One region of the Streptomyces africanus genome, then DNA from elsewhere that is predicted to be linked to it. Evidence: riboswitches for the same ligand, from Rfam matches in the RefSeq annotation. Region 1 holds a riboswitch; the other holds the start of a gene.

Region 1 (7,295 bases):
GCCGGTGGCGCGTCCCTTGCGCGGGTACTGGTCGAACGGGGTCAGCTTGGCCGTCGTCTGCACGGAGTCGTCCAGCGTGCCCCGCGAGCCGGCGACGGTGAAGACCACGGCGTCCACGGCCGGGTCCACCGCCGTGAAGGAGATGACCTTCGCGCCCTCGGAGAGCTTGATGCCGGCCACGCCGCCGGCCGGGCGGCCCTGCGGGCGGACCTGGGACGCCTGGAAGCGCAGCAACTGGGCGTCGTCGGTGATGAAGACCAGGTCCTCCTCGCCGGTGCGCAGCTCGACCGCGCCGACGATCCGGTCACCCTCCTTGAGGGTGATCACCTCCAGCTCCTCCTTGTGGGACGGATAGTCCGGCACCACGCGCTTGACCACGCCCTGTGCCGTGCCGAGCGCCAGGCCCGGCGACGACTCGTCGAGCGTCGTCAGGCAGACCACCGTCTCGTCGTCCTCCAGGGAGACGAACTCCGCCAGCGGGGCGCCTCCCGCGAGGTTCGGTGTCGCCATCGACTCCGGCAGCTGGGGCAGGTCGATCACGTTCAGCCGCAGCAGCCGGCCCGCCGAGGTGACCGCCCCCACCTCGCCGCGGGCGGTGGCGGGCACCGCCGAGACGATCACGTCGTGCTTCACGCGCTTGGCGCCGGCGTCCTCCGGGAACGGCTCCCCGTTCGCCGTACGGGCCAGCAGACCCGTCGAGGACAGCAGCACCCGGCACGGGTCGTCGGCCACCTGGAGCGGCACCGTGGCGACCGTGGCACCACCGGACTCCAGCAGGACCGTCCGCCGGTCGGTGCCGAACTTCTTGGCGACCGTGGCCAGTTCGGTGGAGACCAGCTTGCGCAGCTCCGTGTCCGAGTCGAGGATCCGGGTCAGTTCCTCGATCTCCGCGTTGAGCCGGTCCTTCTCCGCCTCCAGCTCGATGCGGTCGTACTTGGTCAGACGGCGCAGCGGCGTGTCGAGGATGTACTGCGTCTGCACCTCGCTCAGCGAGAACTGCTCCATCAGGCGCTGCTTCGCCTGGGCGGAGTTCTCGCTGGAGCGGATGACACGGATGACCTCGTCGATGTCCAGCAGGGCCGTCAGCAGACCCTCGACCAGGTGCAGCCGGTCGCGCTTCTTGCCGCGGCGGAACTCCGAACGCCGCCGCACGACGGTGAACCGGTGGTCGAGATAGACCTCCAGCAGCTCCTTCAGCCCCAGCGTGAGCGGCTGGCCGTCGACCAGGGCGACGTTGTTGATGCCGAAGGACTCCTCCATCGGCGTCAGCTTGTACAGCTGCTCCAGGACCGCCTCCGGCACGAAGCCGTTCTTGATCTCGATGACCAGGCGCAGACCGTGCTCGCGGTCGGTGAGGTCCTTGACGTCGGCGATGCCCTGGAGCTTCTTCGAGCCCACCAGGTCCTTGATCTTGGCGATCACCTTCTCCGGGCCGACCGTGAAGGGCAGCTCGGTGACCACGAGGCCCTTGCGGCGGGCCGTCACGGGCTCCACAGCCACCGTGGCGCGCATCTTGAACGAGCCGCGGCCCGTCTCGTACGCGTCCCGGATGCCGGACAGGCCGACGATGCGGCCGCCGGTGGGCAGGTCGGGGCCCGGGACGTGCTTCATCAGGGCGTCGAGATCGGCGTTCGGGTACCTGATCAGGTGGCGGGCGGCGGCGATCACCTCGCGCAGGTTGTGCGGCGGCATGTTCGTGGCCATACCGACCGCGATGCCCGAGGCCCCGTTGACCAGGAGGTTCGGGAATGCGGCGGGCAACGCCACCGGTTCCCGCTCCTGGCCGTCGTAGTTCGGGTTGAAGTCGACGGTGTCCTCTTCGATGGACTCCGTCATCAGGCTCGTCGCCTCGGCCATCCGGCACTCGGTGTACCGCATGGCGGCCGGCGGGTCGTCGTTGCCCAGCGAGCCGAAGTTGCCGTGGCCGTCGACCAGGGGGACACGCATCGAGAAGGGCTGGGCCATGCGCACGAGGGCGTCGTAGATCGACGCGTCGCCGTGCGGGTGCAGCTTGCCCATCACCTCGCCGACGACACGGGCGCACTTGACGTACCCGCGCTCGGGGCGCAGGCCCATCTCGTTCATCTGGTAGACGATGCGGCGGTGCACCGGCTTGAGGCCGTCGCGCGCGTCGGGCAGGGCGCGGGAGTAGATGACCGAGTACGCGTACTCGAGGAAGGAGCCCTGCATCTCGTCGACGACGTCGATGTCGAGGATTCTCTCCTCGTACGAGTCGTCGGGCGGCGGGGTCTTCGTGCTGCGGCGGGCCATCGCTGCCGGCTCCTTGCTGAAGCGTGAACGAGATCTGACGCCGACCATTGTGGACCGCCGCACTGACAACCGGGACCAGGGCCCGGTCTACGGGCCGCCCGGCGGAGGTTCGCAGGCGGGCCGAGGGCGCCGCTCGCCGGGTCCGGGCGGGGGAACCGGACGCTGCCGGAGGACTGCCGCGCACCGGCCGGTCCGAGGTTTCCCGCCGGTCTTCCGCCGGCCCCGGGCCGGGCCCGCCGTCACCACCGCACACGGCCCCCGGACGCTTCCCCCTCTCGCTCTGCGCGTACGCCCCCCGGGAACTTCACCAGGGCCCCGCACGCTTGCATACAGTGGCAGGACTCGCCAGGAAAACCGCGGTTTGATCGACCGCGCCGCGATCGAAGGGACGTACATGCCCATGGGTCACACGGCCACAGCCCAGGCAGGCTCCGGGGGCCTGACAGCGACCGAGCACCGCCTGGCCAACGGCCTGCGCGTGGTGCTCTCCGAGGACCACCTGACCCCGGTCGCGGCGGTGTGCCTCTGGTACGACGTCGGCTCGCGCCACGAAGTCAAGGGGCGTACCGGCCTGGCTCACCTTTTCGAGCACTTGATGTTCCAGGGTTCCGCCCAGGTCAAGGGCAACGGCCACTTCGAGCTCGTCCAGGGCGCCGGCGGCTCGCTGAACGGCACCACCAGCTTCGAGCGCACCAACTACTTCGAGACCATGCCCGCCCACCAGCTGGAGCTCGCCCTCTGGCTGGAGGCCGACCGCATGGGCTCCCTGCTGGCGGCGCTCGACGACGAGTCGATGGAGAACCAGCGCGACGTCGTCAAGAACGAGCGCCGGCAGCGCTACGACAACGTTCCCTACGGCACCGCCTTCGAGAAGCTGACCGCCCTCGCCTACCCGGAGGGCCACCCCTACCACCACACCCCGATCGGCTCGATGGCCGACCTGGACGCGGCCACCCTGGAGGACGCGCGCGCGTTCTTCCGCACCTACTACGCGCCGAACAACGCCGTGCTCTCCGTCGTCGGTGACATCGACCCGGAGCAGACCCTGGCCTGGATCGAGAAGTACTTCGGCTCCATCCCCGGGCACGACGGCAAGCCCGCCCCCAGGGACGGCACGCTGCCGGAGGTCATCGGCGAGCAGCTGCGCGAGGTCGTCGAGGAGGAGGTCCCGGCGCGCGCCCTGATGGCCGCCTACCGGCTGCCGCACGACGGCACGCGCGCGTGCGACGCGGCCGACCTGGCCCTCACCGTCCTCGGCGGCGGCGAGTCCTCCCGCCTGTACAACCGTCTCGTGCGGCGGGACCGTACGGCCGTGGCGGCCGGCTTCGGCCTGCTGCGGCTCGCCGGGGCGCCCTCCCTGGGGTGGCTGGACGTGAAGACGTCCGGTGACGTGGAGGTCCCGGTCATCGAGTCCGCCATCGACGAGGAGCTCGCCCGGTTCGCCGAGGAGGGCCCCACGGCCGAGGAGATGGAGCGCGCCCAGGCCCAGCTGGAGCGCGAGTGGCTGGACCGGCTCGGCACGGTCGCCGGCCGCGCCGACGAACTGTGCCGGTACGCCGTGCTGTTCGGCGACCCGCAGCTCGCCCTGACCGCCGTACAGCGCGTACTGGAGGTGACGGCCGAGGAGGTCCAGGAGGTCGCCAAGGCCCGTCTGCGGCCCGACAACCGCGCGGTGCTCGTCTACGAGCCCGTCGCCGACGAGACCGGCGACGCGGAGACCGCCGAGGACGCCGACACCACCGAGGACACCGCAGCCGCGGCCCTGAACGAGAACGAGGAGGCGGCCAAGTGACCGAGCTCGCCACGATGGACTTCCACCCCCAGCCGCAGGCCGGCGAGGCCAAGCCGTGGGCCTTCCCGGCCCCCGAGCGCGGCACGCTCGGCAACGGCCTGACGGTCCTGCGCTGCCACCGCCCCGGCCAGCAGGTCGTCGCCGTGGAGGTGCTGCTGGACGCCCCCCTGGACGCCGAGCCGGCCGGCCTCGACGGCGTGGCCACGATCATGGCCCGGGCCTTCTCCGAGGGCACCGACAAGCACTCCGCCGAGGACTTCGCCGCCGAGCTGGAGCGCGCCGGCGCCACCCTCGACGCGCACGCCGACCACCCCGGCGTGCGGCTCAGCCTGGAGGTTCCGGCCTCCCGGCTCGCCAAGGGGCTCGGCCTGATCGCCGACGCCCTGAGGGCCCCCGCGTTCGCGGACAGCGAGGTCGAGCGGCTGGTCCGCAACCGCCTCGACGAGATCCCGCACGAGCTGGCCAACCCCGCCCGCCGTGCCGCCAAGGAGCTCTCCAAGGAGCTGTTCCCCGCGGACTCGCGCATGTCCCGGCCCCGCCAGGGCACCGAGGAGACGGTCGCCGCGATCGACTCCGCGGCCGTACGCGCCTTCTACGAGAGGCACGTCAGGCCCGCCACGGCCACCGCCGTGGTCGTCGGCGACCTCACCGGCATCGACCTCGACGCCCTGCTCGGCGACACACTGGGCGCCTGGACCGGCACCGCGGCCGAGCCGCGCCCGGTGCCGCCGGTGACCGCCGACGACACGGGCCGGGTCGTCATCGTGGACCGTCCCGGCGCCGTCCAGACGCAGCTGCTGATCGGCCGGATCGGCCCGGACCGGCACGACCGCGTGTGGCCCGCGCAGGTGCTCGGCACGTACTGCCTCGGCGGCACCCTCACCTCCCGCCTGGACCGCGTGCTGCGCGAGGAGAAGGGCTACACCTACGGGGTGCGGGCCTTCGGCCAGGTCCTCCGGTCCGCCCCGGACGGGACCGGTGCCGCGATGCTCGCCATCAGCGGCTCGGTGGACACGCCCAACACCGGCCCCGCCCTCCAGGACCTCTGGACGGTGCTGCGCACGCTCGCCGCCCAGGGGCTGACCGACGCCGAGCGGGACGTCGCCGTGCAGAACCTGGTCGGCGTGGCGCCGCTGAAGTATGAGATGGCGGCGGCCGTCGCGAGCACGCTGGCCGACCAGGTCGAGCAGCACCTGCCCGACGACTTCCAGGCCACGCTGTACCGGCAGCTCGCCGAGACCGGCACCGTGGAGGCCACCGCGGCGGCCGTCAGCGCCTTCCCGGTGGACCGTCTGGTGACGGTGCTCGTCGGTGACGCGGCGCAGATCAAGGGCCCGGTCGAGGCCCTGGGCATCGGCGAAGTCGCGGTCGTCGCCGCCGAGTAGGGGCACGCGCGCGTAGGGGCCCTGGTTGTCTTCTAAGGCACCAGGGCTCCTTTATGCCCGAATTAGTGCGGAGGTTGCGTGTCTGCCCTGTGGGATGCGCTACAAAAACCCGGATCCGTTTGGGAATTGAAAGTGGACCCGCTTAGGTTCGTCCGGGCTGTTCGTCAGGCAGTGCGCCGCACCCGCGGCACCGGACAGTCATCGCCGAGTCCCCGTACGGCGCGAGCCAGGGGAGCCGGGGACCCACCGCAGTCCCTGGGGTGAATCGGACGCCCGCGCGAGCCGCGAGGGGGTCCGTAGGAGACCTTCCTGCTCCGAACCCGTCAGCTAACCCGGTAGGCGAGAAGGAAGGAAAGGACCAGGCACTCCATGGCGTTCACCCGCGCCACCGGGAAGCATCGTCGTCCCAGCCGCATGCAGCGCGGCACGGCCCGCGCGGCGGGCGTCGCGGCCCTCGCCACCACCGGTGTCATCGGCACCGTGGCCGCCCCGGCCTTCGCCGCCGAGCCCTCCGTCGAGCAGACCGGCCTCACCCCCGTCGTCACCATGGGCGACACCGTGGCCCAGCAGATCGACGCCCAGGCCGCCGCCCAGAAGCAGGCCGCCGAGGAGGCCGCCGCCAAGAAGAAGGCCGAGGAGGCCGCCCGCGAGCGAGCCGCCGAGGCGGCCAAGGAGGCCAAGGAGGCGGCCGAGAAGGCCCGCGAGGCCAAGGAGCGCGCCGCCCGCGAGGCCGAGCGCAAGCGCCTCAACACCTTCGTGCCCCCGATCTCCGGCTCGTACGTCTCCACCGGCTACCAGGCCAGCAGCGGCCTGTGGTCCTCCGGCAGCCACACCGGTGTCGACTTCCACGCCGCCAGCGGCACCTCCGTCCACGCGGTCGGCATGGGCGAGGTTGTCGAGGCCGGCTGGGGCGGCTCCTACGGCAACCAGATCGTGATCAAGATGAACGACGGCACGTACACCCAGTACGGCCACCTGTCGTCCATCGGCGTCTCGGTGGGCCAGAAGGTCACCCCCGGCCAGCAGATCGGCCTGTCCGGCGCGACCGGCAACGTCACCGGCCCGCACCTGCACTTCGAGGCCCGGACGAGCCCCGAGTACGGCTCCGACATCGACCCCGTCGCCTACCTCCGCTCGCACGGCGTGAGCGTCTGACGGCGCACCACTCCGCTTCCCCGAGGCCCCGGCTCCCCGAGCCGGGGCTTTCGGCGTTTGTGACGCCCGGCTGTCCAAAAAATATCCCTGGATTCCGGTCCGCCGTCGGAAATTCCGGCTCATTGCAATAGAGTCACGGAACACGTGTCACTCGTCGACGTTTCACGGGGATTAAACGGAGGTCGGTCATGCGCATTCCGGCGCACTCGGTGTGCACGGCCATCCGGGACGACATCGTCGCGGGTGTCTACGAACGCGGCGGCCGGCTGACCGAGGAACTCCTCGCCCGCCGCTACGGCGTCTCGCGCGTCCCCGTCCGGGAGGCCCTGCGCACCCTGGAGGCCGAGGGTTTCGTGGTGACCCGGCGGCACGCGGGCGCGTGCGTCGCCGAACCCACCGAGCAGGAGGCCGCCGATCTGCTGGAGATGCGGCTGCTGCTGGAGCCGCTGGGCGCGGCCCGCGCGGCCCAGCGCCGTACCGAGGCCCATCTGAAGGTCCTGCGCGGCCTGGTCAGGCTCGGCCAGGAGCGCGCCCGCCGGGGCAACAGCGACGACCTGCGCTCCCTGGGCGGCTGGTTCCACGAGACGCTCGCACAGGCCTCCGGCAGCCCCGCACTGACCTCGATGCTCACCCAGCTCCGCCACAAGATCGCCTGGATGTACACCGTCGAGGCGCCGGCCGGGCCCGTGGAG
Region 2 (7,295 bases), 1.4 Mb from region 1:
CCCGGGGCATGGGCTGCCCGAGCACCGTCGCCGTGCCGGAGGTGGGCTCGATGAGGCCCATCAGCATGCGGATGGTGGTGGTCTTGCCGGAGCCGTTGGGGCCGAGGAAGCCGAAGACGCTGCCCGCCGGGACGGTCAGGTCGAGGCCGTCGACGGCGAGCTGTCCGCCGCGGTAGCGCTTGGTGAGCGCGCGGGTGGCGATGACCGGCTCTCCGGTCTCGGCCCGCGCGCCGCTGTGCTCCGGCTCCGCGGCGGACGGTTCGCCCATCGGCTTCCTCGTTCTCTCCACGTCCCGCAGGGGAGCGGGACTTACTTCCCGGCGTCGGCCGCCTTCACGAGCGCGTCCTTGGTGACCATGCCCACGTAGACCTTGCCGTCGTCCGTGATCAGGGCGTTGACCAGGCGGGTGGAGAAGACCGTGCCCGAGCCGAACTTGCCGGTGACCTTGTCGCCGAGCGAGTTCACGAAGCCGCCGAGGTCGCCGCCGGCCTCGCCGGAGGGCACGCCCTCGCCGCCGGTGTCGAAGGTGGCTATGGAGCTCCAGCCCTCGCCGATGGTCTTCATGCCGTCGAGGCCCTTGCCGAGGTCCTCCCCGGCCTTGGGGGCGTGTTCGCGCGGCCCGCCCTTCTCGAAGCCCTTGCCGAAGTCCTTGTCGGAGCCCTTGCCGGAGCCCTTGCCGGCGTCCTTCTCCTCGGTGACCTTCGCGCCCTTGGGCGGGGTGAAGTCGAAGGTCGACGCGGTCGGCTTGGTGAAGCTGACCTGGGTGAAGCCCGCGTCGACGACGGCGGCGCCGCCGCTCGTCGGGGTCAGCGTGAACTTCAGCGGCATGCCGGTCTTCGCGTCCACGGCGACGGTGACCGCGCCGACGGTCGAGCCGGACTGCTTGGGCTTGATGACCAGCTTGTAGGCGTCCCGGCCGGCGACCTGGGCGGTGCCGTCCACGGTCACGGAGGTCGTGTCGTCGGTGGCCTTCAGGGCCTCCTCGGCGAAGTCCTTCGGCGTGGCCGGCGGCTGCTGGTCCTTCCCGCGCTCCGGGCTGTCGGAGGCGGTGCCGTGGTAGACCTCGTTCGACTTGCTGTCGTAGCCCCAGACGTCCTTGCCGTTGTGGACGATGCTGTACTCGGCGGCGTTCTCCAGCAGCGACAGCTTCTGCTTGTCCGGGCCGTCGGCCGCGACGCGCAGGGTGTGCGTGCCGGAGGCCAGTTCCGTGAGCTTGGCCGTCGGGTCGGCGGAGGAGCCGCCCTGGTCCGGGCTCGCGGCACCGGACATCAGGCTGCTCTCCAGCCCGCCGAGGTCCGGCAGGCCGAGGTCCGTGCTGATCTTCACCGTGCCGGACAGCTGCTCCACGTCCGACTTGGCGATCTTCTCGATGAGCTGCTGGGCGGTGATCTTCGGGAGGTCGGGGTCACCGGAGTCGGCGAGTGCGGGGACCAGCCCGATCGTCGCGGCCGCCACCCCGATCACCGTGACCGGGACGACGTACCGCGCGGCTTTGCGCCGCCCGGAGCGCTGCTCGTCGACCTCCCCGGCGGTCGTGCTGTCGTCGGATGCGTACGGTGCCATGTGTGCCCTACCTCCGTGATCGGCGGCGGCTGTCCGTGTCGTGCACGCACTCGTCCCTGAGCCGCCATTCTCACCCGAACTGGTGAGGAGTGGTGCTTTCCGTGGTGACTATCTGACCAAATCGGCCGGCGAGATACGTCAGACCCCGGGCTCAACTCCACGTACTGCTGCGGTATGACACGAGAGGGCGGCTTCTCCCTCGACCCGTAGGGGTCGTGGGGGAAAAACGCGCTAGCCGGCCCGGTGCACCACCGCGTCGGACAGCTCCACCAGTGCCGTCTTCGCGGCGCACTCGGGCAGCGGCGCCAGTGCCGAGCGGGCGTCCTGGGCGTAGCGGACGGTGTCCTGCCGGGCCTGTTCCAGGGCCGGGTGGGCCCGCAGCAGGCGCAGGGCCTCGGCGTGCCGGTCGTCGTCGGTGAGGTCGGAGTCCAGCAGCTCGCACAGGGCGATGTCGTCCGCGAGCCCGAGCCGGGCCGCGCGCTCGCGCAGCCGCAGCACCGGCAGCGTGGGGATGCCCTCGCGCAGGTCGGTGCCGGGCGTCTTGCCGGACTCGTGGGAGTCGGAGGCGATGTCCAGGACGTCGTCCGCGAGCTGGAAGGCGACGCCGAGCCGTTCGCCGTACTGGGTCAGCACGTCCACGACCGTGTCGTCGGTACCGGACATCATCGCGCCGAACCGGCACGACACCGCCACCAGCGAGCCGGTCTTGCCGCCCAGCACGTCCAGGTAGTGCTCGACCGGGTCGCGGCCGTCCTGCGGTCCGGCCGTCTCCAGGATCTGCCCGGTCACCAGCCGCTCGAACGCCTCGGCCTGCACCCGCACCGCCTCCGGGCCCAGGTCGGCCAGGATGTGCGAGGCGCGGGCGAAGAGGAAGTCACCGGTGAGGACCGCGACGGAGTTGCCCCAGCGGGCGTTCGCGCTCGCCACCCCGCGCCGCACGGTGGCCTCGTCCATCACGTCGTCGTGGTACAGCGTGGCGAGGTGGGTCAGCTCCACGACGACGGCCGACGGCACGATCCCGGGCGCGTACCGGTCGCCGAACTGGGCGGCGAGCATCACGAGCAGCGGACGGAACCGCTTGCCGCCGGCCCGGACCAGGTGCTGGGCGGCCTCCGTGATGAAGGGCACCTCACTCTTGGTGGCCTCGAGCAAGCCTTCCTCGACAGCCGCCAACCCGGCCTGGACATCGGCTTCCAGAGCCTGGTCCCGCACGCTCAGCCCGAACGGCCCGACGTCGGTCACGAGGGGTCTCCTGTCTGCTGGTGTCTGCCGGTGATTACGCGGTTTGTCGATAGGTCGCTGCCATCACTCGAGTCAGCGTATCCGGTCACGTTTCGATCACCACCAGCGCCCGGGGTTACAGGCCGGGTGGTATCCGATCACGACCGCAATGTTTTCGATCAGCTCATAAGAGCAGACATTTATCGACTTACCAGGTGATAGCGAGCTATGCACGATTTGCCGTGTTGGATAAGCGAATTCCCCTAGGTGCAAATTGCCCCACGGACTCGTGATCAGTGAGTTGAATCACGTTATCCCCTGTGACGCCCCACTCCGGCACCGACCCGTACCTCCTTCCGCCGTACGCAAGTTGAGCCTTGGCTTCAGCAAAGGATCAAGCGCCTCATAACCCCCTGACCAAGGTCAACCGCGCGATATGTGACTCCGGTGCTTGTTCCCGACATGTGCTCTCGCATACGTTCCGGGCCTGTCCGGCGGACGCCGAATCCTGCCACCGCCAGGACTCCCCACACGAACCCACTCACTCACGCAGGGCAGGAGCGGGGGACCCAGGTAAGTCGCCGGTCCGCGCAGCGGAACGGCTCGGGGTGAAGCCGCGTACGGCACACAGCGCCGTAGGCGGCCGGGCACCTCCCGGCCCGAACCCGACAGCTCACCTCGCAGGCGCCGGAGAGGAACATCGCCATGCCTCGAGGCAAGCACCGTCGCACCAGAACCAGTCAGCTCACCCGTCGTGTCGTGGCCGCCGGCACCGGCGGAGCGGCCCTCGCCCTGCCGCTGATCGGCGCGACGCAGGCCAGCGCCGCCCAGCCGGCTCAGAGCGCACCCACCGTCGCGCAGTCCGTGCCGCAGGCGGCCCAGCCCGCCACATCCCTCACGTACACCGTCGCCAAGGGCGACTCGCTCGCCCGCATCGCGGACAAGTACGACGTGTCGGGCGGCTGGAAGCAGCTCTACAAGGACAACCGCGCCGCCGTCGGCGACAACCCGCAGCTGATCCACCCGGGTCTGAAGCTCAAGGTGAAGTCGGCCAAGGCGGACGCCGCGAAGAAGACGGCGACCAAGTCCTCCGCCCCCGCCAAGCCGGCCGCGAAGCCCGCCGGTGGCGTCGCCCAGGCCACCCAGGCCTCCGCGAAGACCTACCCGAACAACCTGGACGGCTGGATCCGCGAGGCGCTGGACGTCATGGCGCAGAAGGGGATTCCGGGTTCGTACGACGGCATCTACCGCAACATCATGCGCGAGTCGTCCGGCAACCCCCTGGCGATCAACAACTGGGACTCGAACGCCGCCCAGGGCACGCCGTCCAAGGGTCTGCTCCAGGTCATCGACCCGACCTTCGCCGCCTACCACGTGGCCGGCACCTCCTTCGACCCGTACGACCCGGTCGCCAACATCACGGCGGCCTGCAACTACGCGGCGGCCCGCTACGGCTCGATCGACAACGTCAACGGCCCGTACTGAGCCGTCCCGCCCAGCAGTCGTTCGAGGACGACGGCGATGCCGTCGTCCTCGTTCGACAGGGTGATCTCGTCGGCCACGGCCTTGAGTTCGGGATGCGCGTTGGCCATGGCGACGCCATGGGCGGCCCAGTCGAACATCGGGATGTCGTTGGGCATGTCACCGAAGGCGATGGTGTCCGCCGGCCGCAGCCCCAGGTGCTCGGCGGCCAGCGCCAGGCCGGTGGCCTTGGTGATGCCGCACGGCTGGAGCTCGACGGTGCCGGGCCCCGACATCGTCACCGTCGCCAGTGAACCGACCACCGCGCGGGCCGTCGCCGCCAACTCGTCGTCCGTCAGACTGGGGTGGCGCAGCAGCACCTTGCTGATGGGCTCGCCCCACAGGTCGTCGCGCCGGTCGACCCGTACCGCCGGCAGGGTCGGGTGCGGCATGAGATAGCCGGGCTCGATGAGCGTGAGGCCGTCGACCCCGTCCTGGTCGACCGCGGCGTACACCTGCCCCACCTCGGCCTCGATCTTGCCGAGGGCGGTCTCCGCCAGCTCCCTGTCCAGGGTGATGGACCACAGCAGCCGGTCCGCGCCGGCGTCGTACACCTGCGCGCCCTGCCCGCACACCGCGAGCCCCGTACAGCGGAGGTCGTCCAGGAGCGGCCGCACTCTCGGCGCCGGCCGGCCCGTCACCACGAGGTGCTGGGCACCGGCGTCCCTCACCCGCGTGAGCGCGGCGAGGGACCGGTCGGACAGGGTGTCGTCGCCGCGCAGCAGCGTCCCGTCCAGGTCGGTGGCGATGAGTGAATATGCGATGGGTGCGGCCATGATCAGAGAATACGGACAGCGCGCCCCTCCGTTTCATCGCGCGGCGCACGCCGATTGCCCGGTTGAAGGCCTCTGCACCAGTTGGCAACAACATGGTCCGCTACCTACCGCCGGGGGCGTCTCGGGCGGTACCTTCCAAGTGTCCAGGGGGGACTTGATCGGGGGGTCGAGTTGAGCAGTGGGCGTGTTCGTGTGGCTGTGCCCGGGGAGCTCGGCGAGGGGGAGAAGGAGCGCTGGCGCGCGCTGCGCGCGGCGTCGGAGACACCGCGCAACCCCTTCATGGAACCGGAGTTCACCGCGGCCGTCGGGCTGGTGAGGCCGCAGGCGCGGGTCGCGGTGGTGTACGAGGGGCTGGAGCCGGCCGGCTTTCTGCCCCATGAGCGGGGCCCGTTGGGGCAGGGCCGGGCGATCGGGCTCGGTGTCTCGGACGCGCAGGGCGCGATCCTGCGGCCCGGCCTGCGTCTGGACACGGGCGAACTGCTGCGGGGCTGCTCGCTGTCGAGCTTCGCCTTCGACAACCTGGAGGCCGAGCAGCGGCTGTTCGTCCGGTACGCGGCCGAGGAGCACGCCACCTACGTCATCGACGTGGAGAAGGGCTACGAGACGTACGAGTCGGTGCTGCGCGCCCAGTCGCCGAAGTTCCTGAAGACCACCCTGGCCAAGGAGCGCAGGCTGGGCCGGCAGGTCGGCGAGCTGCGGTTCGTCTTCGACGAACGCGAGCCGGCCGCGCTGCGCACGCTCATGGAGTGGAAGTCGGCGCAGTACCGCAGGACGGGCCGCCGGGACCGGTTCGCCCAGGAGTGGATCACCCGGCTCGTGGGGCGGCTGGCCGAGACCCGGGCACCGGAGTGCACCGGCACGCTGTCCGTGCTGTACGCCGGCCGGCGGCCGCTGGCCGCGCACTTCGGACTGCGTTCGGCGTCGGTCCTGGCCTGCTGGTTCCCGGCCTACGACCCGGAGTTCGCGAAGTACTCGCCGGGTCTGGTGCTGCACCTGCGCATGGCCGAGGCGGCGGCCGCCGAGGGCATCGGCATGCTCGACCTGGGGCGGGGCGCGGCCGAGTACAAGGACGCGCTGAAGACGGGCGAACTGCCCGTGTACGAGGGTGCGGTGACGCGTCCGGGGGCGGGCGCGGTGCTGCACTGGCTGGGCCGCGAGCCGGCGCGCCGCGCGCACAGCTTCGTCCGCGGCAGGCCGCGGCTGGCGGCGCTGGCCGCGCGGACCCTGAAGGGCGCGGCCCGGCTGCGCCGTACCTGACGACGATCCTGACGACGAGGGGGGAGGGGCCCCATGGCCCGTTCGGCACGGGCGCAGGAGGAGATACGGCGGTTCCTGGACATCGAGGCGGTACAGGTCGCCGAGCTGGACCTCGACGGTGACGAAGCGGTGCTCAGACCGGGCCCGGGGAGCCCGCCGGTGACGCACGGCGAGGTGTTCGTGCTGGTCAGACGGGGCGGGCGGCCCGTGGGGACGCTGCTCGGGCGGGTGCCGGAGGGGCCGGACGCGAAGGCGGTGCTCGCGGAGCGGGCGAAGGCGGTGCTCGGGGAGCGGGCGCGGTCGTGGCAAGCTCCCGAGGTCTGCGAGCCTCCGTACGCGAGTGTCGTCGTCGCGACCCGGGAGCGTGCCGGGCAGCTGGCCCGGGCGCTGGACTCGCTGCTGGCGCAGGACCATCCGCGGTTCGAGATCGTCGTCGTGGACAACGCTCCGGTGACGAGCGAGACGCGGGAGCTCGTCGAGCGGAAGTACGCCGAGCGCGTGCGGTACGTCCGCGAGCCGGTGCCCGGCCTCGCGGTCGCGCACAACACGGGCCTCGCGGCCGCGCGCGGCGAGGTCGTCGCCTTCACGGACGACGACGTGGTCGCCGACCCGCGCTGGCTGACCGAGCTGACCGCGCCCTTCGCCGCCGACCCCGGGCTCGGGTGCAGCACCGGGCTGATCCTGCCCGCGCGGCTGACCACCCCGGCCCAGGTGCTGCTGGAGAGCCACGGCGGCTTCGCGAAAGGCTTCACTCCAAGGACGTACGACCCGGCGCGGCCGCCGGGCGACGAGCCGCTGTTCCCGTTCACGGCGGGGCGGTTCGGCTCCGGTGCCAACATGGCCTTCCGGACGGCCGTCCTGCGTTCCGTCGGCGGTTTCGACCCGGCCACCGGTGCCGGCACGGCCGCCCGGGGCGGCGACGACCTCTACGGCTTCGTCCGTGTCCTCGCCGAGGGC

What was found. Region 1 has a riboswitch for cyclic di-AMP ahead of QF034_RS30255 (M23 family metallopeptidase). Riboswitches for the same ligand answer to the same signal wherever they lie in the genome.
Region 2: it holds a riboswitch for cyclic di-AMP, as region 1 does, so the genes downstream of both, QF034_RS24040 (LysM peptidoglycan-binding domain-containing protein) here and QF034_RS30255 (M23 family metallopeptidase) in region 1, are expected to answer to the same signal.

What each region holds. Positions count from the first base shown of each region.
Region 1 is NZ_JAUSYP010000001.1:6,521,385-6,528,679, forward strand. Features, by position in the region: gene QF034_RS30240 (DNA gyrase/topoisomerase IV subunit A) at 1-2,271, opposite strand, end outside; gene QF034_RS30245 (M16 family metallopeptidase) at 2,666-4,063, shown strand; gene QF034_RS30250 (M16 family metallopeptidase) at 4,060-5,448, shown strand; cyclic di-AMP (ydaO/yuaA leader) riboswitch at 5,641-5,804, shown strand; gene QF034_RS30255 (M23 family metallopeptidase) at 5,818-6,603, shown strand; gene QF034_RS30260 (GntR family transcriptional regulator) at 6,792-7,295, shown strand, end outside.
Region 2 is NZ_JAUSYP010000001.1:5,161,866-5,169,160, reverse strand. Features, by position in the region: gene QF034_RS24055 (ABC transporter ATP-binding protein) at 1-268, opposite strand, end outside; gene QF034_RS24050 (LolA family protein) at 310-1,563, opposite strand; gene QF034_RS24045 (polyprenyl synthetase family protein) at 1,795-2,805, opposite strand; cyclic di-AMP (ydaO/yuaA leader) riboswitch at 3,313-3,486, shown strand; gene QF034_RS24040 (LysM peptidoglycan-binding domain-containing protein) at 3,490-4,269, shown strand; gene QF034_RS24035 (HAD family hydrolase) at 4,233-5,081, opposite strand; gene QF034_RS24030 (GNAT family N-acetyltransferase) at 5,274-6,338, shown strand; gene QF034_RS24025 (glycosyltransferase family 2 protein) at 6,372-7,295, shown strand, end outside.